2 regions of the Pseudoclavibacter sp. CFCC 13611 genome follow, and region 2 is predicted to be linked to the other one. Evidence: predicted binding sites of a transcription regulator. Region 2 holds the regulator's gene; the other holds the start of a gene.
The links. Region 2 encodes HspR, which represses chaperone genes until heat shock. Its sites were predicted from a motif close to AAGTTGAGTCNNNNNGACTCAACTT; they were not measured.
Positions count from the first base shown of each region.

Region 1: the regulator HspR is predicted to act here: its motif matches at 3,724-3,748, upstream of F8O08_RS03965 (ATP-dependent Clp protease ATP-binding subunit).

Region 1 covers NZ_WBKE01000001.1:898,865-910,979, reverse strand. Annotated here, with positions in the region: gene F8O08_RS03980 (sugar porter family MFS transporter) at 23-1,387, opposite strand; gene F8O08_RS03975 (exopolyphosphatase) at 1,483-2,439, opposite strand; gene F8O08_RS03970 (glycosyltransferase) at 2,436-3,644, opposite strand; gene F8O08_RS03965 (ATP-dependent Clp protease ATP-binding subunit) at 3,817-6,624, shown strand; gene F8O08_RS03960 (aldo/keto reductase) at 6,635-7,489, shown strand; gene F8O08_RS03955 (DUF6226 family protein) at 7,579-8,298, shown strand; gene F8O08_RS03950 (DUF6504 family protein) at 8,342-8,683, shown strand; gene dnaE (DNA polymerase III subunit alpha) at 8,689-12,051, shown strand; gene F8O08_RS03940 (GTP pyrophosphokinase family protein) at 12,062-12,115, shown strand, end outside.
Region 2 covers NZ_WBKE01000001.1:187,173-199,287, forward strand. Annotated here, with positions in the region: gene dnaK (molecular chaperone DnaK) at 1-384, shown strand, start outside; gene F8O08_RS00760 (nucleotide exchange factor GrpE) at 396-1,064, shown strand; gene F8O08_RS00765 (DnaJ C-terminal domain-containing protein) at 1,185-2,207, shown strand; gene F8O08_RS00770 (heat shock protein transcriptional repressor HspR) at 2,229-2,675, shown strand; gene F8O08_RS00775 (threonine/serine ThrE exporter family protein) at 2,686-4,008, opposite strand; gene F8O08_RS00780 (DUF5666 domain-containing protein) at 4,167-4,781, opposite strand; gene F8O08_RS00785 (hypothetical protein) at 5,158-6,084, shown strand; gene F8O08_RS00790 (CYTH and CHAD domain-containing protein) at 6,124-7,728, opposite strand; gene F8O08_RS00795 (Hsp20/alpha crystallin family protein) at 7,930-8,391, shown strand; gene F8O08_RS00800 (circularly permuted type 2 ATP-grasp protein) at 8,578-10,287, shown strand; gene F8O08_RS00805 (alpha-E domain-containing protein) at 10,268-11,197, shown strand; gene F8O08_RS00810 (transglutaminase family protein) at 11,194-12,039, shown strand; gene F8O08_RS00815 (flavin reductase family protein) at 12,083-12,115, opposite strand, start outside.

The DNA.
Region 1 (12,115 bases), 710 kb from region 2:
CGAGTCTACGCAGTCGATCGCTTCAGCTGAGACGTCGGCGCAGCATCCTCTCGACCTCTTCGAGCGCCAGCCCTCGCGTCTCGGGCAGCGCACGCCAGACGAACCATGCGCTCAGCACGTTAACCGCGGCGAAGACGAAGTAGACGTCGCCGCCCAGGTGCGCGAAGGCCAGCGGAAAGAGCAGCGCGACGACGCCGTTCGACAGCCACTGCACGCAGACCGCCACACCTGCGGCCAGTCCCCGCACCTGCAGCGGGAACAGCTCGGCCGTCATCAGCCAGAACACCACTGACACCATCGCCTGCACGAAGCAGAGCAGCACCAGCATGAGGGCGAGCACGAGCCAGGGCTGGGCCGGTCCCAACGGCAGGGCGAAGGCGAGGCCCAGCAGCAGATGCGACGAGGCGACGCCGATCAGCCCGGTGATCATGATCGGGCGTCGGCCGAGACGACGCAGCACGCGGATGCCGACGAGCGTCGCGAGCACCGAGACCACTCCCGTGGCGATGGTCGCGGTGAGCGCCGCCTGCGTGCCGAGCCCGCTGGTCGCGAGGATGCTCGGTGCGAAGTACATCACGGAGTTCACGCCGGTCAGCTGGGAGACCATGCCCAGACCGGCACCGATCAGCACGAGACGGCGCACCCAGCGGGCCCGCATCGGGTGCCGATCCGTTCTCTGCGTCGCACCTGCAGACTCATTGGCTCGGGGGCGAAGCGCCGTGATCGTCTGCAGTTCGCGCTCGCTCTCGCCGGTGCTGCGAATCGATTCGAGCACACGGCGCGCAGCCTCGGGGCGACCGTGCGTCGCCAGCCAGCGCGGCGACTCCGGGACGAACCAGAGCCCGGCGAACAGCAGCAGGGCCGGGGTCGCACTGACCAGCAGCATGTGTCGCCACGCTTCACCGTCAGACGACGCCTGCGCGATCGCGGCGTTCGCCACGGCCGCGAGCAGCTGCCCGGTGACGATCATCAGCTGGTTTCGGGTGACCAGCCCCGCGCGCCGCCGCGCCGGGGCGATCTCGCCGATGAAGATGGGCACGATCGTCGAGCTGGCTCCCACGGCGAGGCCCAGCACCACCCGACACCCCACCAGCGCCTCGACGCTCGGCGCAAGCCCGGTGCCCAGTGCGCCGACGGCGAAGACGAGCGAGACGAAGAGCAGGGTTCGGCGGCGTCCGAGGCGATCTGCGAGCCGCCCGCCGACGAGGGCGCCGAGACTCGCGGCGAAGACGAGCGCCGATGTGACGACGCCTTCGGCCAGAGCGTCGAGTCCCAGGCCGCCGGCGTCTCGCGGCTGACTGAGAAACGGCAGCGCGCCCGCGAGCACGCCCGTGTCATAGCCGAAGGCGACGGCTCCCATCGTCGCGATCAGCACGATGGTCGTCACGCGTCGGTCGGGCGATCCGCTCCTGCCGCGCGATGATCGAGATGTCGGCTTCGTCGACCTGCGGTGCTCCTCACTCGTCCTTCCCCGTGAGCTGCTCATCGCCGATCTCGGCCGCCTGCCAGCAACGTCTCAGCGGCGCCGTCGAGGATGTCATGCTCGCTGTAGACGGCGTGGTCGCAGTGCGAGCGGGCGGCGATGCGCGCGCTCACCCGTGACCAGATCACCGCGGCTGCGGAGACCAGGTCAGCGCGTGTGCGGTCGACGCCCATCTCGGCAAGCGCATGCGGATCGGCGGCGATCAGACGGGTGCAGGCGGCCTGCAGCGCGTCGAGACTCCAGCATCCGCCCGACAGTTCGCCGAAGCGCTCGGCACGCACGCCGGCGGTCACCGCTGCGATCACGCCGACCGAGTCAGAGACGCCGATGACCCGCTCGACGCCGGCCAGCGACACATGGGCCTCGGCTTCGTCGAGGGCGCAGTCGACGTCGGCGACCATCGCCGCGTGCTGTGCCGCCGACATCGGCCGGTGCGCATCGAGGTGTCGCTCGGTGAGGCGCACGCCGCCCACGTTCATCGACCATGCCGCGATCGGTCGGCCGTTGCGTCCGACGACGAGCTCGGTCGAGCCGCCGCCGAGGTCGACGACCAGCGTCATGGGCTGTGCCGGCATTCCGGTGAGTGCTCCGGCGTACGAGAGGTCGGCCTCTTCGACACCGCTGATGATCTCGGGTCGTACGCCGAGAGTCGATTCGACGACGTCGCGCAGCAGTGTCGCGTCATGCACGTCGCGGCTCGCCGACGTCGCCACGAAGCGCAGCCGGTCGTCTGCGACGCCGAGACGCGTCAGATCGCGGCGGTAGTCTGCCAAGGCGACGCCAAGGCGGTCGAGCGCCGCCGGTGCGAAGGCATGCGTGCGGTCGACGCCCTCGCCGAGACGGATCGTGCGTGTGCGGCGCACGAGCTCCCGCGTCGGTGCGGGCCCCTCGATCACGAGCAGGCGCACGGTGTTCGTGCCGCAGTCGATGGCGGCGACGCGTTCGCGAGCGGTCATACCGGCTGCACCGTCGAGCGCGTCATCCGACGCTGCTGACAGTAGATCTGCACGAGCCGTCGGGCGCTCTTCGCCCAGCTGCGCTGCAGAGCGAGTGCGCGGCCTGCATGCCCCATGCGCTCGCGCAGCTCGGCGTCGTCGAGCAGCCGGGTCAGCGCGCGCGCCCAGGTCTCGGGCGAGCGATCGCGCATGAGCAGACCGGTCTCGCCGTCGTGCACCGCCTCGGGAAGGCCGCCCGTGGCCATCGCGATCACCGGCACCCCGCTTGCGGCTGCCTCGAGTGCGACCAGGCCGTAGGTCTCAGAGTGCGACGGAACCAGGAACACCGAGGCACCGCGCATCAGATCGGCCAGCTCGGCGTGCGACATCGCGCCGTCGAAGTGCACCCGGTCGCCGATGCCCGCGTCGGCGGCCTGTCGGCGCAGAGCCGTCAGACAGCCGCCGTCCTGGCTGCTCGGCCCGCCCGCGATGCGCAGATCAGGGCGCAGCGAGTCGTCAGTCGACGCAATCGTGGCGACGGCGAGGTCGAGCCCTTTGAGCGGCTCGATGCGGGCTGCGGCGGCGACGTATCTCGGAACGGCGGCCTCTCCCGGGTGGAAGCACCGAGCATCCACACCGGGAGACACCACGTGCACCCGCGATGGCTCGCCGCCCAGCCGCTCGACCACGGTGCGCTGCTCGGCATGACTGACCGTGATCACCGCATCGGCCTCGCGTGCGAGAGTGCGCTCTGCCGAGAGACGCCCGGGCGCCTCGGGAGGCTCGCCGTTGTCGAGTGCGGTGTCGGCGTCTGCCGCGATGCTGTGAAAGCTCTGCAGCAGCGCAGCGCCGCATTCCCGAGCGACGGGCAGGGCCGCCAGACCGGAGTACCAGTGATGCGCGTGGATCACGTCGTAGTCGCCGAGTGCCCGCAGCTGCCCGGCGAAGGCGTCGATGTACGCCTCATGCTCGGCTTTGGGCAGCGGATGCTCGGGCCCGGCCGTGATCGTGCGCAGCATGAGTCTGGGGGCGAGCTCGATGGCGTCGGGCTGCTCGGGAGCGCTGCGGCGTGTGATCACATCGACCTGGTGACCGAGCGCGGCCAGTTCGGCCGCAAGGTGCTGGATCACGATGTTCATGCCGCCGACGTCGCCCGTGCCGGGGTCGCCATAGGGATTCGTGTGCAGCGAGATCATGGCGATGCGCAGCGGGCTGGCGGAGGGCATGCCGTTCAGTTTAAGGCATGGCGCTCGTGATGCCGCGAACGGAAGCGACGCAGGGGAATACCTGCGACACCCGGACGTTAGGTTGAGCGTACGGCACTCAACTTTGAGGGTGGCGACGTCTGAACGACTGTCAGATCGGTATCGCCCTCGCAGACACCGACGAGGAGGTACTGTGCCAGAGAACAACCCCCAGAACGGGAGCGAACGCGAACCGAGCGGGCAGGGATCATTCGACGAGTTTCTCGCACGCTACCTGAACGCACAGCAGGCACGGCAGCAGGCTGCCGAAGGCCAGCGCACCATCGACATCAGCAGGTTTCTGACCCAGCGCACACAGCAGGCTCTGGCCGAGGCCGGATCGTACGCGGTCAGAAGAGGTCAGACCGAGGTCGACGCCCTGCACATGCTGCGCGTGCTCGCCGAGAACGCCCCAGTGCACGACGTGCTCACCCGCATGGGCGTGAGCGTTCAGCAGCTCGCTCACGAGGTCGAAGCTCGGCTGCCCGTCGCTCGTGACGGCGCGACCGTCACCGAGGCCCCCGACGTCACGCCCTCGCTGCAGCGCGCCCTCTTCCATGCCTTCCAGGTCGCCCGCGCCTCGGGTTCGACCTATGTCGATCTGGAGCATCTCTTCTTCGCACTCGTGCTCGCACAGGATGCGCCTTCCGCACAGATCCTGGCAGGGTTCGGCGTGACCGCGCAGTCGCTGATCGATTCGATGCGGCAGTCTGCCCGGCAGCCCGATGACGTGGCACCCGTCGACGACGCTGCGGCTGCGAACTCCGGCTCATCGGAGGCGGACGCAGGCGGCGATGCGGAGCAGACTGATGCATCCGCCACATCGCAGACCCCGATGCTCGATCGCTTCGGCACCGATCTGACGGCACAGGCACGCGACGGCCGACTCGATCCGGTGATCGGTCGTGCCGACGAGATCGAGCAGACCGTCGAGATCCTCTCGCGCCGCACCAAGAACAACCCCGTGCTCGTCGGCGAGGCCGGCGTCGGCAAGACCGCCGTCGTCGAGGGCCTCGCGCAGGCGATCGTCGACGACGAGGTTCCGCACGCGATCGCCGGGCGTCGCCTGGTCTCTCTCGACCTGGCGTCGATGGTGGCCGGCACGCGCTTTCGCGGCGACTTCGAAGAGCGCCTGACCAAGCTGCTCGACGAGATCACCGCGCATCGCGATGAGCTCATCGTCTTCATCGACGAGCTGCACACGGTCGTCGGTGCCGGCGGCAGCGGCATGGGCGACGGCCTCGACGCGGCCAACATGCTCAAGCCAAGGCTGGCTCGAGGCGAGCTGCATATGATCGGCGCGACCACGCTCGACGAATATCGCAGGATCGAGAAGGATCCCGCCTTGGAGCGCCGGTTCCAGCCGGTCGCCGTCGACGAGCCGTCGGAGGACGTCGCCGTGCGCATTCTGCACGGCGTCGCGCCCGCCTTCGCCGAGCATCACGACGTGCGGTACACGGATGCCGCGCTCGACGCCGCCGTGCGTCTGTCGGCCCGATACCTGCCCGACCGTCGTCTGCCCGACAAAGCGATCGACCTGATCGACCAGGCCGGGGCCAGGCTGCGTCTGCGGCTCGGCGATCGCATCGACACGCAGGCGCTGATGCGCCAGCTCATGGAGTTGGAGGCCGAGAAGAACGCCGCAGCGTCGACCGAGCAGTATGAGCAGGCCGGACAGATTCGTGACCGCATCGAACAGGTGCAGGCGGCTCTTGACGCGGCGAGCGCGCACAATGCCCGCATCGAGCATCAGCATGCCGCGACGACGAGTTCGGCGCCGGCACCCACCGAGGCCGTAGTCGACGAGCGACAGATCGCCGAGGTGGTCGCGCGCCGCACAGGTGTTCCCGTCGATCGCATCAGCGAGGGCGAGCGCACACGGCTCGCGCACCTCGAGAGCGAACTGCACGAGCGCGTGATCGGTCAGCATGACGCGGTCGCCGCGGTGGCTCGGGCCGTGCGTCGTGGCCGCACCGGTCTGGGCGACCCGAACCGGCCCGTGGGCAGCTTTCTGTTCCTCGGCCCGACCGGGGTCGGCAAGACCGAGCTGGCCAAGACGCTCGCGGCCAGTCTGTTCGGCGACGAGCACGCGCTGCTGCGCTTCGACATGTCGGAGTTCGGCGAGAAGCACACCGCAGCGCGGCTGGTGGGCGCTCCCCCGGGCTACGTCGGCTATGACGAGGCCGGCGAGCTCACCGAGGCCGTGCGGCGCAGGCCGTACTCGGTGCTGCTGCTCGACGAGATCGAGAAGGCGCACCCCGACGTGTTCAACCTGTTGCTGCAGGTGCTCGACGACGGGCGGCTGACCGACGGCCAGGGGCGCACCGTCGACTTTCGCAACACCGTGGTCATCATGACCTCGAACATCGGCTCCGAGTTTCTGGCCTCACGGTCGGGAGCGCTCGGCTTCGTCGCGAACACCGGCGACGACACGACGGGCTTCGGTTCGGAGCGGGCGCTGCGCGATCGGGTGATGGGCCGGCTGCGTGAGGCGATGCGACCGGAGTTCCTCAACCGCATCGACGAGATCGTGCTGTTCCGTCGTCTCTCGCGTGAGCAGGTGAGGCTGATCGCACGCACCATGATCGCGGCGACGGCCGAGCGGCTGGCCGACCAGGGCATCCGCCTGCAGATCAGCGACCAGGCGGTCGACTGGCTCGCCGAACACGGCTTCGAGCCCGAGTACGGGGCTCGTCCGCTGCGCCGCACGGTACAGCGCGAGGTCGACGATCGCATCGCCGACCTGCTGGTCTCGGAGGCGAGCGGCACGGTGGTGACAGTCGATCTGGCGTCTGCAGAGACGACGGCGGATGCCGACGCGGCAGGCGCTTCGGCCGACGCCCGTCTGCAAGTGCGCTTCGAAGACGCAGACGACCACACGGGTCGTGCGGGTTCGGCATCGGTCGAGACCAACGCGGCCGGCGTGCATGAGGAGGTGGCAGGAGACGAGGCCGCGGCCTAAGGTCGTTGGCATGAGCACTTCCCCCGAGAACACGCAGACCTCGCACACCCTGAACGACGGCACCACCCTGCCGGCGATCGGTTTCGGCACCTACCGCCTGAACGGGCGTGCGGGTGCCGAAACGGTCGCCCAGGCGATCGACAACGGCTACCGCCTGATCGACACCGCTTTCAACTATGAGAACGAGGGCGCGGTCGGCGCCGGGGTGCGCCTCAGCAGCGTGCCGCGTGACGAGATCGTCGTCACTTCGAAGCTGCCCGGCCGCCACCATGCGTTCGACCAGGCCGTTCCCACGATCGAAGAGTCGGTCTATCGCACCGGTCTCGATCATCTCGATCTGCTGCTGATCCACTGGCCGAACCCGCTGACCGACCGCTACGTCGAGGCATGGCAGGCGCTGATCGAGGCGCGCGAGCGCGGGCTGACGCGTCGCATCGGCGTGAGCAACTTTCTGCCCGAGCACCTCGAACGTCTCGAGCGCGAGACCGGTGTGCTGCCGAGCGTGAACCAGATCGAGCTGCACCCGAGATTTCCGCAGCACGAGGCGGTGCGCTGGAACACAGAGCACGGCATCGTCACCGAGGCGTGGAGTCCGCTCGGCCGAGCCAGCGAGATTCTGCAGAACGAGACGCTTGAGCAGATCGCTCACGCGCACGAGCGCACCGTGGCTCAGGTCGTCCTGCGGTGGCACCTGCAGAACGGCGTGGTCCCGATTCCGAAGGCGACGCACTCTGATCGGCAGATCAGCAACCTCGATGTGTTCGACTTCGACCTGAGCGACGAGGATCTCGCCGCGATCGACGGGCTGGCTCGCGAAGACGGTCGACTCAACGGTCAGGATCCCGCCACATACGAGGAGTTCTGAACTCTCGCGATTTGAGAGGAATCGAGCCCGCCTGACGGATGCGGGCGCTGAAGCTGTTGCGGCCGGCGGAAAAACGGAAGAATGGCCCTATGTTCCGGCTCTCACGCTCTGACCGCACCGCGGCGTCACCAGCCGTCGGTCTCAGCGTCTTCAGCGACCCGGATCGATTCGCTCCGCTGCACACGGTGGCGACAGAGCTCATCGAGCATTTGACGTCGGTCTACGACGTGCGTCGTGAAGACGGATTCGCGGTCACCGCCGAACTGCTGAACGCACCGACCGCAGCCGAGACCGTGCGAGCGGTGCGGCTGACACCGAATGACGACGCCTGCGCACCGATGGTGATCGTCCTCACGGACTTCCCAGGTGTTCGGGTATACGCCGGCGCGCTTTTCGACGAGTTCTATCCCTCGTGCGGGTGCGACGCCTGCGCCGAGACGTGGGAGGGCTGCGCAGACGAGCTCAGGTGGCAGACGCTCGCAATCGCAGAGGGCGGCCTCGCCGAGAACGTGAGCGAACCGCGTCGCGCCAGATGGAGCTTCAGCCTGAGTCGCGGCATCGAGAAAGGTATGGGCCAGACTGTCTCCTGGCAGCTTCGCGCTGCTGACGGGTCAGCCGAGAGCAGTCAGCAGTCTCGTGCAGAAGACGTTCCTGACGATCTGCTGGCACGAGCCCGCACCCGACTTGACGTGCTCGGTGCGGCCAGCCCGAACGGCCGGTGGATGCCATGGCCGAGGCGTGATCGGCGCGCGCAGGCGTACGACCATCAGTCGTCGTTGCCGATGTCGGAGGGCACCTCTACGCTGTGATCATTCGAACATATGTTCGAACCAGTGAGCACAGCAGGAGGCCATGATGCCACGCAAGATCGATGAGGCGATCACCGTCGAGCTCTCGCACGAGGGCGAGCCGCGCAGTTTCGTCTGGCGCCGTTTCGAGTACGAGATCGTCGGGGTGCCGCAGAGCTTCTTTCACCGAAGGCGCTGGTGGTGTGCGCCCCAGTCCTCCCCCGCTGCGAGCGCGGTGAGCGCTCATCCGACGACGAGCGCAGCGGCAACAGCCTGCGCACCCCGCCAGCGCGTCGATCAGGAGCTCTGGCGCGTCGATGCCTCGTGCACGGGCGACGACTTTCACACCTACGACCTGCTGCGCCTGCCTGACGACGGCTGGCGACTCCAGCTCGTCTGGGAGTGACCGGCATGCCTCCGTTCACACACCTGCACGTGCATTCGGGCTTCTCCACGCACTACGGCTGCACCACCCCGAGACGCCTCGCCGAGCTGGCGTCGAGCGCCGACGCCGAACGTCTCGCCCTCACCGACCGAGACGGGGTCTATGGTGCGGTGGCCCATGTGCAGGCCTGCCGAGATGCGGCGCTCGCGCCGATCCTGGGCGCAGATCTCGCCGTGCATGGCAGTCTGGCCGAACCGCTTGGCCGTGTCGTGCTGCTCGCCCATGGCGCAGTCGGCCGCAGCGACTCCACGCAGTGGGCACAGGCCGGGCATGGCCAAGGCTATGCCGCGCTGTGCCGCATGGTGACCGCTGCACACGATCCCGGCCCGAGAGCGCGCCGTTCTTCGGCCCCTTCGCTCAGCCGTGACGCGCTCAGCGAGCTGCTGCGCGAACGGCCGCACCTGAGCGTGCTGCTCGGCCCGTCCAGCGACGTCGGCCGACTGGTCGAGGCGCGCCGGCTGCCCGAGGCTCGTGCGGCGCTGCGCGCCTGGTGCCGACTGGTGCCGCGCGAGCTGCTGGCCGTCGAGGTGGTGTGCTGGCTGGCCGAGCCGGGACAGCCCGGCAGCGTCACACCGGCCACACGGATGCTCTCGCTGGCCGAGGCGCATGGGCTCACGGCCGTGCTCACCAATCAGGTTCGATACGGCGAGCCAGATGAGGCAGCCACTGCAGACATCTCAGACTCTGCGCGTACGCTGCTGCCGCTCGACGACCTCGACCGCGACCGTCGCCTCACCGCCACCGGACAGGCCTGGCTGAAGCCGGCCTCCGCCATGCGGCGCATTGCCCGCATGGTCGTCGACGTGAGCGACCACACGACCACCGCGACAGATCTGCTCGCCGCCACCGAGCGTCTCGCCGAACGGTGCACGCTCGACCCCGAAGTCGATCTCGGCTGGGGGCATCCGCGCATGCCAGAGGCCGGTGTGATCGGAATCGAAGGAGACCCGATGCGCGCGCTGACCATGCGCGCCAGAGCTGCTGTCCCCGATCGGTACGCCCAGGCAGACCCCGCCCGCCTGCAAGCGGTGCACGATCGTCTCGATCATGAGCTCGCCGACATCGAGACGTTGGGGTTCGCCCCGTACTTTCTGACCGTCGCCAAAGTCGTCGACCTGATTCGCGAGATGGGGGTGCGGGTGCAGGCCCGTGGGTCTGGGGTCGGCTCGATGCTGAATTATCTGCTGCGCATCTCAGGCGTCGAACCACTCGACAACGGGCTGCTCTGGGAACGTTTTCTCTCGCCCGAGCGCCGCACGCTGCCCGACATCGATCTCGACGTCGAGTCTGCCCGGCGCCATGACGTCTACCGGCGCATCTTCGCCGAGTTCGGCGACCAGCGGGTGACGCTGATGTCGATGACGAACACCTATCGCTCCCGTGGCGCGGTGCGCGATGCCGGGCTCGCTCTGGGTATCGAGGCCGAGCGCATCGACGCGATCGCCAAAGAACTGTGGAGGTTCAGCGCCGGCGGCTTTCGGCGGGCGCTGGCCGAGAAGCCCGAACTCGCTGACTTCGCCGAGCAGGTGCGCACCAGCCCGCAGCTTGATCTGCTCGTCGACGCCACCGAGCGTCTCGACGCACTGCCGAGACACATCTCCATGCATCCCTGCGGGGTCATTGTCTCCGATCTCTCGCTGCTCGACCGCACCCCGGTTCAGCCCTCGGGCATCGGGCTGCCCATGTCGCAGTTCGACAAGCACAGTGTCGACCCGATGGGGCTCATCAAGCTCGACGTGCTCGGCGTGCGAATGCAGTCAGCGATGGCCTATGCGGTGAGCGAGGTGAACCGGCTGCACGAGACGCCGCTCGATCTCGACGCCCTGCCGCTCGACGACCCGGCGACCTTCGAGACGATTCGCTCGACGCACACCTTGGGCATCTTCCAGATCGAGTCACCAGGGCAGATGGAGCTGGTCGGCAAGCTGCAGCCCGAGCAGTTCAACGACCTCACTGTCGACATCAGCCTGTTCCGGCCCGGCCCGATGAAGAACAACATGCCGCTGCAGTATCTGCAGGCTCGTCACGGCGAAGTGTCTCCGGCGGTCATTCACCCGCGCATCGATCCGATTCTGCGAGAGACGATGGGAGTCGTGGTCTTCCACGAGCAGGTGATGCGTCTGCTCGACGAGCTCACCGGCTGCGGTCTGGCGAAGGCCGATGTGCTCCGCCGCGCAATGGCCGACGATCAGCAGCTCGACCAGATCGAGCAGATGGTCTTTCGCAATGCGTCGCTGCGAGGCATCCCGTCGTCGGTGACCGATCGTTGCTGGCGGATGCTGCGGGGATTCGCCAGCTTCGGCTTCGCGAAGGCGCATGGTGCGGCCTTCGCCCTGCCCACCTATCAGTCCGCCTGGCTGAAGACCCATCATCCGGCCGAGTTCCTCGCCGGTCTGCTGACCCACGACCCGGGCATGTGGCCCAAAGACCTGCTGCTCTCCGAGGCACGTCGCCTGGGCGTCCCGCTGCTGCCGCTCGACGTGCAGCGTTCCGGGCTCGACTACCGGGTCGAGCGGCTGCCCGACCGCCAGGCCCCGAGTCTGGGCATCCGGGTGTCGGTGGCCGAGCTGGTCGGCAGCACTCGAGCCGAGCAGGAGCGACTGGTCGCGCATCAGCCTTTTGCGAATCTGCAGGACTTTCGCGATCGCGTGCGCCCTCGTCGCAGCACGTTCGAGGCACTGGCCAGAGTCGGCGCGCTCGACGCGTTCATCGGGCATGATCCCAGACGACGGCATGAGTTGCTCGCTCTGATCAGGTCGATCACCGCCACACCCATACGCATTCCGCCTCGGCAGCTGGCCTTCGACCTTGATCTGCCGACCATTCATCATGCAGCGGCGCCCGTGACCGACCTGCACGCGCGCACCCAGACCGATCTTGAGATCGAGCATCTCGGCATCGGCGTCGAGCACCACGTGGTCTCACGCTTCCACCCGCTGTTCCGGCGTTTGGGCGTGACCCCGGCGCGTGATCTCGTCGGCCTGCCCGGTGGCAGCGAGGTGCTGGTAGCCGGGGTGCGCCGTGCGACGAACACTCCTCCGATGCGCGGAGGCCGCCGAGTGGTGTTCGTCTCACTCGACGACGGCACCGGGGTGAGCAACATCGTCTTCTTCGCTGAGGCCCAAGAGCGCATCCGCAGCGGAGTCTTTCGCACCCAATTGATGCTCGTACGAGGAGTCACCCGCCGCAGCGGAGCAAGAGGCATCAGCGTCACGGGGTCGATGGCGTGGAATCTCGTCGACGTGCAGGCGCAGCAGCAGACCGACGACCGGGGCTCAAGAACCCTGCAGCAGCGCGATCCACAGTCTCTGCTGAGAACGGCAGGCTAACGTGTATCTCATGACCGCTGACTACGAGCTCGTACCTCGCATCGCCACCCAGGATCTGACGCTG
Region 2 (12,115 bases):
GAGGCCAAGGACAACGAGGCCGAAGACAAGAAGCGTCGCGACGCCGCTGAGGTGCGCAACAACGCCGAGCAGCTGGCCTACTCGATCGAGAAGCTCATCAAAGAGAACGAGGACAAGCTCTCTGATGAGGTCAAGACCGAGGTCACCGCTGATGTCGAGGCTGTCAAGAAGGCACTTGAGGGTTCGGACGACGACGCAGTGAAGGCTGCGTTCGACAAGCTGAACGAGTCGCAGGTCAAGCTCGGCCAGGAGATCTACAAGACCGCGCAGGAAGAGGGCGCCGCTGGCGCTGCTGACGGCGAGGCCAAGGCAGACGGCAAGTCGGGCGATGACGACGACGTGGTCGACGCAGAAGTCGTCGACGACGATGACGACAAGAAGTAAGGCGATTCACCATGGCTGACAACAACGTGGCTGGCACTCCGAACGAGTCAGGGCTTCCTGACGACGGGGCCCAGCCGACGAGCCAGCAGCCAGAGGCCCAGCCGAACGGGCAGCAGACCGAGGGCGCGCAGGGTGCTGACACAGCATCCGCCGCCCCCGGCCGGCCCGCCGGCGAGGCTGACCAGGCTGCAGGCGAGCATGATCAGGCGGATGCCGGCGCGAGCGCCGAGGGCGCCGCGGCAGACGCTGACGGCGAGGCCTCACGCGAGGACAAACTGTTGGACGAGCTGCAGCGTCTGGCGGCGGAGTACAAGAACTACCGCCAGCGCACCGAGGCCCAGCAGATTCGCGATCGCGAGCGTGCGGTCGGCGATGCGGCCAAACGACTGTTCCCGATCTTCGACGACCTCGACCGGGCTGAGAAAGCCGGCGATCTCGCAGAGGGCACGGCGTTCGCGACCATCGCGTCGAAGCTGAGGGCCGTCGGCGAGGGGCTCGGCATCGAGCGCTTCGGAGCGAAGGGCGAGCCGTTCGATCCGAACCAGCATGAGGCTGTGCTGCAGCAGCCCAGCCCCGATGTCGATGCGCTGGTCATCGGTGAGGTCGTCGAACCCGGCTACAAGCTGGGCGACACACTGCTGCGCGCGGCCAAAGTGGTCGTGCTGGCACCTGCTGAGTGATCGGTCGCATGAGAATGCGCCCGACGGGCAACGCGCCCCGTGGCGGGATGCGGATCCTCTCTGGATCCCTTCCGTCACGGGGCGCTCGACACATGAAGACGACAGAAGGAGGCGAGAGGCATGGCGAGTCAGGATTGGCTTGAGAAGGACTTCTACGCCGTGCTGGGAGTGTCGAAAGACATCTCCGACGCCGATCTGAAGAAGGAATACCGCAAGCTGGCGCGCAAGTATCACCCCGATGCGAACCCGGGCGACGCTGCGGCAGAGAACAAGTTCAAAGAGATCAGCGAAGCGTATTCGGTGCTCTCTGACCCCAAGCAGCGCAAGGAGTATGACGCGCTGCGGGCCATGGGCGGAGGTGCGCGCTTCACCGCGGGCGCCGGCGGCCAGGGCGGTCAGGGGTTCGAGGATCTCTTCGGCGGGCTGTTCGGCCAAGGTGCCGGGGCACCCGGCGGTCAGCGAGTGCGCTTTCAGACCGGGGGACAGCCCGGCGGCGCAGGTGCGGGCTACGAGGATCTCTTCGGCGGACTGTTCGGCGGCGGAGCCGGCGCCGGAGGGTTCGGCGGTCAGGGATACCGCGCTGCGCCGCAGCGCGGTCGTGACGTCGAAGCTCGTGCCCAGCTGACCTTTGCCCAAGCGGTGCATGGCGCGACGGTGTCGTTGGCATCGCCGCAGGGCAAGCGCGTCAAGACGAAGGTTCCGGCCGGAGTTCGAGACGGCCAGAAGATCAAGGTTCGCGGCAAAGGCGAGCCCGGTCAGAACGGCGGTCCGGCTGGCGACTTGATCGTGCGTGTGCACGTGGGCTCCCACCCGGTGTTCAAACGCGACGGCGACGACCTGCGGGTCGAGCTGCCGGTGACGTTCGCCGAGGCGGCGCTGGGCGCCACCGTTCAGGTGCCGACCTACGACGGCGAACCGGTCAAGGTGAAGATTCGCCCGGGCACCCCTTCGGGCCGCGTGCTGCGAGTCAAAGGCAAGGGCGTCAAGGCAGGTCGGCACACCGGCGATCTGCTGGCAGAAGTCCAGATCGTGGTGCCGAGCAAGCTCGACAGCGCGGCAAAGAAGGCATTGGATGACCTCACCGAGGCGATCGGTGACGCCGACCCGCGCGCAGAGCTCTACGCGCAGGCCAAAGAGAAGTAAGAGAGCAGGTGAGTCGCCATGATGGATGAGACGGAGCATCTGTTCAGCATCTCGGCGGCCGCACAGCTGGCGGGCATGCACCCGCAGACGCTGCGGCAGTACGACCGAATCGGTCTGGTGCAGCCGCAGCGCACTGCGGGTCGCTCCCGTCGGTACTCGCTGCGTGACATCGTGCAGCTGCGAGAGGTGCAGCGTCTCTCGAACGCCGGCGTGAGCCTAGAGGGCATTCGCCGCATGATCGATCTCGAGAACCAGGTGCACAGGCTGCAGAGTCGTGTGGCCGAGCTCGAGGCCGCTCTTGACGATGCACTCATCTACCGCCCCGGTGCTCGCACGTTCGCCGCCGGCATCGCCGGTGAAATCGTCACGCTCGACCAAGGTCGCCGTCGCGTCCAGGCGACGGGCGGCGAACTCGTCGTATGGCGGCCGGTCCGTCAGAACGGCCGGAAGCCGCCGTCAGAGGCCTGACAGCGCATCCTCACCCGCGCAGGGCGTCGAACGACCACTCGCGCTCGGTGAGCATGCGCGCGATGGTCAGCCCGACGGCCAGCGACACGATGGTCGCGAGCGCCTGCACACCATAGCCGCCAGCCTGCACGATATCGCCCTGGTTTAGGTACACCAGGGCGCGATAGGCGCTGGAACCCGGCACCATGATGAGCACCGCGGGCACGGTCAGCGTGATGCGTGGGGCCTCCAGACGCGAAGCGATCATGTAGGCGAGCAGCCCCACGAGCAGGGCGGCCACGACCGTCGACACCTGCGGCGGCCAGCCCATGTCGCCCGTCGTCAGACGGAACACGTTCGCGACCGCGCCGATCCAGGCTGCGCTCAGAGCGAGCCTGAACGGGGTGTTGAACATCATCGCGAATCCTGTGACGGCGACGAAGCCGGCGACGAGTCGTGATGCGATGACGATCCAGACCGGCCAGGTCGAGGGAGTCGGCGCAGCAGTCGGCTGCAGATCGAACATCATGGCGACCGCCCACGCGCCGAACGACACCGACATCAGCACCAGCCCGGCAAACGTGAGGCGGCCGATCGCCGAGTTGAGATCGAGCCGAGCCAGATCGAGGGTCGCGGTCACCAGCGGAAAGCCCGGCACGAGCAGCAGCAGCGCCGAGGTGAAGCCGGCATCGTGCAGCGGGCTCACGTGCCCGCTCACCGCCGACAGGATGCCGGTGAACAGCACGTAGCAGAGACTGGCGATGAGGCCGCAGACCGCATACATCGCGAGCTGGTTGATGCGCAGCTTCACCAGCGTCACGCGCAGCCACTGTGCGATCGACACGGACAGCGCGACTCCGACGCACTCCTGCCACCCGCCGTTGTTCAGAAACGCGAACCCCGAGCAGGCCATTATCGCGGCGATCAGCGTCAGCCACGTCGGATAGTGTCGAGGCCTCTTCTCGATGACGTCGAGACGCCGGTTCAGCTCCTCTGCCAGCATTCCCTGCGGCATGTGATGTGAGAGTCGCTCCAACTCGACGATGCGATCGGCATCGACCCCGCCGACTCGTGCCTCAGCGACACGCGTGCGAAAGATGGCGCCGCGAAAGAACGTGCAGACGATCTCTGTGGCGGTGATCTGCGTGTGCAGTGAGGTCATGCCCAATGCCTGGGCGGCGCGTGACATGGCCTGCTTGACGCGGAACGAGCTCGAGCTCGCCTGCAGCATCATCCGTCCCAGCCGCATGATCGCGTTCGACTTCTCGATCAGATGGATCGGCTCGAGCAGAATCTCGCCGGTCGGTGTCGGGTCGACTGGTGTCGAATCTGGGGAGGGCGAAGACGGACTCATACTTTCTATTGTGCCGCTTCCGCCGGTGGGCCGTTCTACGCGTTCCAATGCCGGAGACCACCCAGCGTGCGCGATTGCCGGTCGAGAGGCCTTCTGGCGAAGATGAGAGAGGATGTGCCTCCGACTTGCTTGCGGAAGGCAGGTCTCAGGAGGAACGATCAGTTCGTGGTGCTCTGCGAGTTCTGCTGCGGACCGGGCGCGCCTTGCCCCGGACCGCTCTGTGTCCCAGCCATCGGCGTGTCCGCAGCGTCATCGCCTTCGGTGATCGACTGAGCCATGATCGAGCCGTTCGACTCCTCGCCTTGGACGCGGATCGAGTCTCCGACGGCCAGATCCGAGACAGAGCCCTGCTGCGTGGTGGTCACTGAAGTGCCTGATCCGGTGTTGATCGTGGTCGTTTCGCCAGACTGCGTCTTGATCGTGATGGTCCCGTCTGAGACTCCGGTGATCGTGCCGCTGGTCAGCCCGCTGAGCATGCCGCCGGATGCGGCCTCGCCATCGGATGCACCCATTGGGGCTCCCTGTCCGCCGGTTCCGCCAGGCCCCTGCTGTATCGAACCGGCTGAGGTGGAGGCCGCCTGAGCGAAGACCGTGCCTCCGAGGAATCCGAGTCCGATGAGGATCACGGCGGTCAGCCCGCCGGTGAGCCACCTTCCGACCTTCGATCTCGACTGCGAGGTCGGCTGTGCGGTCTCGGGTGCGGTGGGTGGGGTCGAACGCGATTCGGCGCCGTCTACGTCGCCGAGCCGGTTGTTCGTCGTCGGGGTGGTCAAGGTTGCTCCTTCATCTCAAGGCGTGTCGGCCGGTGACCGATGAGTGCCGCTGGGCTGGTGATTCCCAGTGTTGCGGCGCACACTGTCCGGTGGATCTTCGACTGCTGTGTCGTCTCTGTCTCTCTCTTGTGGGGCAGCCAGCACCTCTCGTGCGAGCCAACCAGCGGAGCCAATCAGTGATGCCGTTGACTCGAAGAACGCCACCGCTACTCGGGCGCAATGGCAGTCGCCTGCAGACGTCGGTCGGCCCGCCGCGGGTGGTCTGCGACAGTCTGATGATCGAAGTCGAGGAACTTCACAGCTCGGCATCAGCCGGAGGCCAGCTGAACCGATCACACTGTGAAATGGCCACCATCGTCACGACAGGGAGGACCCCATGCAGATTCAAGAGTTCGCTCGCGCCTACCAGACGCCATACCGTGTGCCGCAGCGTCGCGGCAGCGAGATAGACACGATCATGCTGCCGGCGCGAACGTTCTCAGGTGCGTGGGGAGAAGTGCTGTGCCAATCTCTCGACGGGCAGCCGGAAGGGGCGCTGCGTGCGCGCGTGAAGACGCTGCAGACCGCGTACCAAGGGTGGTTCGAGACAGTGGGAGACGTGCTCATGCGGCAGCTGAGCCACACCCTCGAAGCATCTGACGCCGAAGTGATGACGGCGCTCGCCGAGATGGCTTTTCATCGTATGAACACGCATCTCGGCGCCGCGTGGCTGCGTCTTGCGAGGAGTGCCGAGAGCCGCGGGGCACGTCGGCAAAGCGGAGAGGGCGTGGCCGATGCGACGGCCAGCGCCAGAATTGCCATTCGCGCCGACATCGATCGGCTCAGCGGTGCCCACCGAGGCATCGAGACCTCGGGCGAGTTCGCGGCCGACGATGTCGCCGAGCTCGACGACTGGTATTCCGCGCTGGTGACGCAGATGCGCGCCTTCGACGATCTGCTCGAGGTCGCTCAGATCGATCCGGATGTCGTGGTGCTGCCCGCCCCGGTTCAGTTCAGCACGCAGGGAGCGGCGAGTTGCGACGTGGTGCTGGTGAACCCGGCCACTGATCGAGCGATCGGCGTGCGAGTGCCGCACCGGAGCGGCTGGCGATCCTCCCTGCGCAGCAGCGCTGGGATGCCGCGTGCCGGCCGCGTCGCCGCAGACCGATCTGCCGACCCGGGGAAGGAGGCTGCGGAGACATCGCCATCGGGCGTCGGCCAGCGCATCGATCACGCCCGCGTGCTTGAGATGGGCACGCTGCGCCCGGCGCAGATCGTGACCATTGCGCTGCATCAGCTGCGGCCGGTGGAGGCACAGGCCTGACTCCGGCGGAATCCGGCTGACCGGCGAGCACGGTCGGGATCAGTCGTCGAGCGCGGCGCTCGCCGAGGCGAGCAGCTCGTCTCGGGCCTCGCCGTAGCGGCCGAGCGCCTCGGCCCCGCGTTCACGGGCGCGCAGAGCGAGCAGATAGTAGGGAAGTGCAGCACGCTGTGTCGTGCGTGCTCGTTCGTCGTCTGCTGCCACATGCAGCACGTGGTCGGCGAAGAGCGCGTCGTCGCGGTGGTCGCCGAGCAGATCCTGCAGTCGTTTCGCCGCCTTCGCCAGGCGCTTCGCATCTGTGCGCTCCAGCACCCGCACCGGAGTGTCGGCGAGCCCGAGCGAGATCGCCTCGGCCGCATACCGGATGCGACGGGCGTCTTTGCGCACCTCGTGCAGGGCGTGCTCGAACCGCAGGCGTGCGCGCACCCCGGCTCCCGTGGGTGGGAGTCGATCCCAGACCTCGACCAAACAGTGGTCGTCTGCGACGAACGAAGCGACTGCCTCTGCGAGCTGTGCACGCAGCGCGGGTACGGCATCCGTCTGGCCCTCGGGTGAGGCCGCTTTGGGATCGGTCAGACGCCGAAGCTGCTCGGCGATGTCGTTGCGACGTTCGTCGGTGAGATCGGCAGTGAGCCGAGCGTGCTCCACGGCGTAGAGACGCCATGCCGGTTCTGACAGACGGCCGACCAGACGCCTCGCCGCGGGCACACCCTGCAGCTGCAGCACCTGCTGCTCGGCGTCGCGGGCACGCACCTCGGCGTCGCGGGCAGCACCGAGATCGTCGCCGAGACGTTTGAGGTGGCGGCGGGTGGCCCGCACGATCGCCGGGTCGACGAAGACACCGTAGACGTCGAGCAGACTGCGCAGCCGGCGGATGACGATTCGAGCCTGATGCACGCCGTCGGGTCGGTCGGCGATCGCGTCGTCGAGGCGCGAGTCGAGCTCGACGGCCAGCCCCTGCGCGATGTGCGCGACGGTCTGCGCGGCCGTCGCCTGTGCGCCTCGGTCGAGGCCGAGCGCGCGCTGCAGCTTCGCCACGGCCGACGAGGGGCGGGCTCCCGCTTCGATCAGACGATCGGAGACGGTCTGCAGCAGCAGTGCGCCGGAGCTGCCGGGAGCGTCGTCGAGGCGTTCGTCGAGCTCGGCCTCCCACTCATGCCACTGTCGCACCGAGCCGTCGCGCAGGTCGGTGGTGCGCACTTCGTCGTCGGCGATCTCGGCGAGCGGTCGTCGTTCGGCGTCACTCAGCTCGGTGGCCGTGCGTGTGGTCTCGATGCGTGCGACCGGGGCCAGCTCCTCGGGCTTGGCCCAGGCCTCTACCAGACGCAGTGCGCCGACAGGAATCTCGTCGGGGGCGGCCGAGTCTATGGGCCAGTGCCGCTCGATGCGCCCGTGCTCACCGGTGGTCTTCACGTGCCAGCCGGCATCGTGGCCGCCGGTGCGACGGCGCAGCGCCACTTTCGCCTGAATCAGCGTCAGCGAGGGGGTGTCGTAGTAGATGGCGTCGAGATGTGCTGGCTCTGGAGTGACCGCATGCGCCACGACGTCGATCACGGTGAGGTCGGGCAGAGCCGCGGCGCCGGGAACGTCGAACTTGCGCTCGATCTCGACGTGGCGTTCGCCAGCAGAATCGGAGGTTGCAGTCATGCTCCAAGACTAGCCGCGGCACCCGGGACGATGTCGCCTGTCAGAGAGTTGAGCGAAGCGCACTCAAGTTTGGAATAATGTCGATGACGCGACGTTGATACAGATGCAGCCGTCAAGAGGCGGTCGCACCGCATGATCGTGTCGATGACCCGGCGAGCGCCGGGCACCGAATCACAGACATTGACGAGAGGATGAAGCATCATGGCCATGGTTTTCGACCCGTTCCGCGAGATTGATCGTCTGGTGTCGAGCGCACAGCGAGGCCCCAAAGGCATGCCGATCGACCTGTATCGCAAGGGTGACCACTATGTGCTGTTGGCAGACATTCCGGGCGTAGAGCCCGATTCAATCGACATCGACCTCGACGGTCAGCAGCTGTCGATTCGAGCCGAGCGCAAGGCACACCGCAGCGGGGAGGTGCAGTGGATCGCGCAGGAGCGCCCCGCTGGCACCTATCTGCGGCAGCTGACTCTCGGCGACGGACTCGACGTCGAGCACATCACAGCCGACTACAGCAACGGGGTGCTCACGCTGACGATTCCGGTGAGTGAGAAGGCGAAGCCACGGAAGATCCAGGTCTCGACTTCGGCCGATGAACCCGGGTCGGCGACGGCCGCCGGTAATGCGGCGAAGGCCCCTGTCGAGGCCCCGAAGCAGGAGTGATCGGCCTGGCGGGCTGCGGTCTTCTGCGACCGTGGCCCGCCAGTCTCTCTCTGCGACAGACCCAGCGAAGGCACTGCGCGTGTAACATTCCCGACACCTGAGACTGAGAGACTGCTCAGTGTTCGCAGAACCGACGACATCCGATCCCCTCGTCTCAGCCGTTCGGCTCTGCAGGAGGGGAGACAGATGAGCGATCTGTTCGCCGGGTATCACACAGCTGCGGCACGGCATCCGTTCGGATCTGACGCTTGGGACGAGATGTTCTCGGTGCTGCCGGGCACGCCGGGAACCAGCGTGCAGGTGCGTGACGGGTACGATCGAGTGCTCAGCGTGCTCGAAGGCATGCCGCGTCGAGAGCTGAGCGCACGCATCGATGCGCTCGCGAACTCGTACCTCACTCAAGGCGTCACTTTCGACTTCGCCGGTGAGGAGCGTCCTTTTCCGATCGACCCGATTCCGCGCATCATCGAAGACGCCGAGTGGCGGCATGTCGAGGCCGGCATCGCTCAGCGCGTGCGTGCACTCGAGGCGCTGCTCGACGACGTCTACGGGCCGCAGAACGCCATTCGGGATCAGGTCATCCCCTCGCACATCGTGGCATCGTCGAAACACTTTCATCGGCAGGCGGCTGGCATCCGGCCGGCCAACGGGGTGCGCATCCAGGTCGCCGGCATCGACCTGATCCGTGATGCCGCAGGCACGCTGCGCGTGCTCGAAGACAATGTGCGTGTGCCCAGCGGGGTCAGCTACGTGATGTCGAACCGCAGCGTGATGGCACAGTCGCTGCCCGAGCTCTTCGGAACCCAGACGGTGCGGCCCGTCACGGAGTATCCCTCTCGCCTGCTCGCGGCCCTTCGCGCTGCGGCACCCGCTGACGTGGAGGATCCCACTGTGGTCGTGCTGACCCCGGGCATGCACAACTCGGCATATTACGAGCACACCCTGCTGGCGCGACGCATGGGCGTCGAGCTGGTCGAGGGTCGTGACCTGTTCTGCACCGGCGGTCGCGTGTACATGCGCACCACCGGCGGCCCGGAGCGCGTCGACGTGATCTATCGGCGCACGGACGACGAGTTCATCGACCCGCTGAACTTTCGGGCCGACTCGCTGCTCGGCTCGCCGGGGATCATGCTGGCGGCTCGCTTGGGGCACGTCACGATCGCCAACGCCGTCGGCAACGGCGTGGCCGACGACAAACTGATGTACACCTACGTCCCCGATCTCATTCGCTACTACCTGCACGAAGAGCCGATCATCCCCAACGTGCCGACGTGGCGTCTCGAAGACCCGGTGCAGCTCGAAGAGGTGCTCGATCGGCTGGACGAACTCGTCGTGAAGCCGGTCGACGGGTCGGGCGGCAAAGGCATTGTGCTCGGCCCCCAGGCGAGCCGTGACGAGCTCGATCAGCTGCGCCGGCGCCTGAAGAAAGATCCTCGCGGGTGGATCGCGCAGCCGGTGGTGATGCTGTCGACGATTCCCAGCGTGGTCGAAGACGGCATCCGCCCTCGGCACGTCGACCTGCGCCCGTTCGCCGTCAACGACGGCGAGGACGTCTGGGTGCTGCCCGGCGGGCTGACTCGCGTCGCGCTGCCTGAGGGACAGCTCGTGGTGAACTCGTCTCAGGGCGGCGGGTCGAAAGACACCTGGGTGCTCGGAGCACCCGCCCGATCGTCGCTCGCCGACGAACTCGTGCACGACGACCAGATCGACGCCCCGGCCAACGATCTGCTGAAGCTCGGCGGTGCGGTCGCATCCGGCGGCACCGGCAGCCTGATCGGGCCCGACCAGGGCCCGCGCAACGCGCCGGATCTGCGCCGCCAGCAGGAGCAGGAGCAGCAGCAGAGCCGGGATGCGCGCAAACACGGGGAGGTGCGTCATGCTGTCGCGAATCGCTGAGAGCCTGTTCTGGATCGGCCGGTACGTCGAACGGTCCGACGGCACCGCACGTCTGCTCGACGTGCACCTGCAGCTGCTGCTCGAAGACCCCTGGGTCGAGGAGTCGAACGCGTGCGAGGCGCTGCTCGGAGTGATGGGCAGCGCCCCCAAGACGTTCAGTCGCCTCTGCCGCGCCGACGTGCTGCGGCTGCTCGGCACGGATCGTACGCAGCCCTCGTCGATCGCGACGTCGCTGTGGGCGGCGCGAGAGAACGCCCGTGGTGCACGTGACGTGCTGCCGAGCGAGCTCTGGGAAGCGCTGAACATGACGGTCAAACGCCTGCCCCGGCAGGTGCAGCAGGAGCGGTCGCACGAGTACTTCAGACTGGTGCGCGAACGTGCGGCGCTGGTCTTCGGCATCATCGACTCGAACATCAGCCGTGATGACGCCTGGCGACTGATCACGCTGGGACGCTGCCTCGAACACGTCGATATGACGGCGCGCCTGCTCGCGACCCGCTCGCTGACGGAGGCCAGCGGGCCGTCTTGGTCGACCATCCTGCGCTCGTGTGGCGGGTTCGAGGCGTTCCAGCACACCTATCGCGGGCGGGCCAGCAGTCGTCACGCGATCGAGTTCCTGCTGCTCGATCTGCTGTTTCCCCGGTCGATGACGTACTCGCTCAACCGCGCGGTCGACTGCCTGCGCGGGCTCGACCCGATGCAGTCCCGAGTCTCGGTCGGCGTCGACTCCCTGCGCGTGCTTGGGCGAGTGCGCAGTCAGCTGGAGTACGCGCCCGTAGAGGCCCTGCAGGAGGATCTGCCGCGGTACATGGCCACGGTGCAGGCTGCTGTGCAAGAGGCGGCCGAGGGCATTCGCGACCGGTTCTTCCCAGTCAACCCGGATCCGACCTGGATCGGAGAGAACGTATGAAGCGTCTGCGCATCGAACATCGCACCGGCTACACCTATGACGGCCCGGCCGTCGCCTCGTACAACGAGGCCCGCATGCTGCCGGCGAGCGGCAGGTCGCAGCTGGTGATCAGCTCCGACCTGACCGTCTCGCAGGCCACGTCGCAGTTCGGCTACGTCGACTATTTCGGCACCAAGGTGTCGAGCTTCGACGTGCTGGGCCCCCACGACGAGCTGACCCTGGTCGCAACCAGTCTGGTCGAGGTGAGACCGCACTCCGACGGGCCGGGTGGGGCCACTTGGGAGCAGCTTGCCGATCACCGCAACGACACGATCGCGCTCAGCGAGCAGCTGCAGCAGACCGGTCGCACCCGACCGCCGGCAGAGGTGACCCGGCTGGCCAGGGGAGCCGTCGAGCAGACCAAGACTCCCGCTGAGGCCGCAGCCAGCATCCTCAGCGCGGTCGGCGACTCGATCGAGTATGTGCAGGGTGTGACGGCCGTGACCACGAGCGCGGCTCAGGCTTGGGACAAACGCAAGGGAGTCTGCCAGGACATCGCGCACATCGCGTTGGGCGCACTGCGCGCTGTGGGCATCCCGGCTCGGTATGTCTCCGGTTATCTGCATCCGCGACCGGATGCCGCCATCGGCGACGAGGTCGCCGGCGAGTCGCACGCGTGGCTGGAGTGGTGGGACGGCGACTGGCACGGCTACGACCCGACCAACCACACCGAGATCACCGACCGGCATGTGCAGGTGGGGCGCGGACGCGATTACGGCGACGTGCCTCCGCTGCGCGGCGTCTACTCGGGCGAGGGCGCATCGCACCTGTTCGTCTCAGTGCACATCACCCGAGAGGCGTGAGCGGCGCCGTGCAGAGCCTGTCGCTGAGGATACGGGCAGCAGCTCAGAGCAGAGAGCGCGACTGAGACCGGTGCCA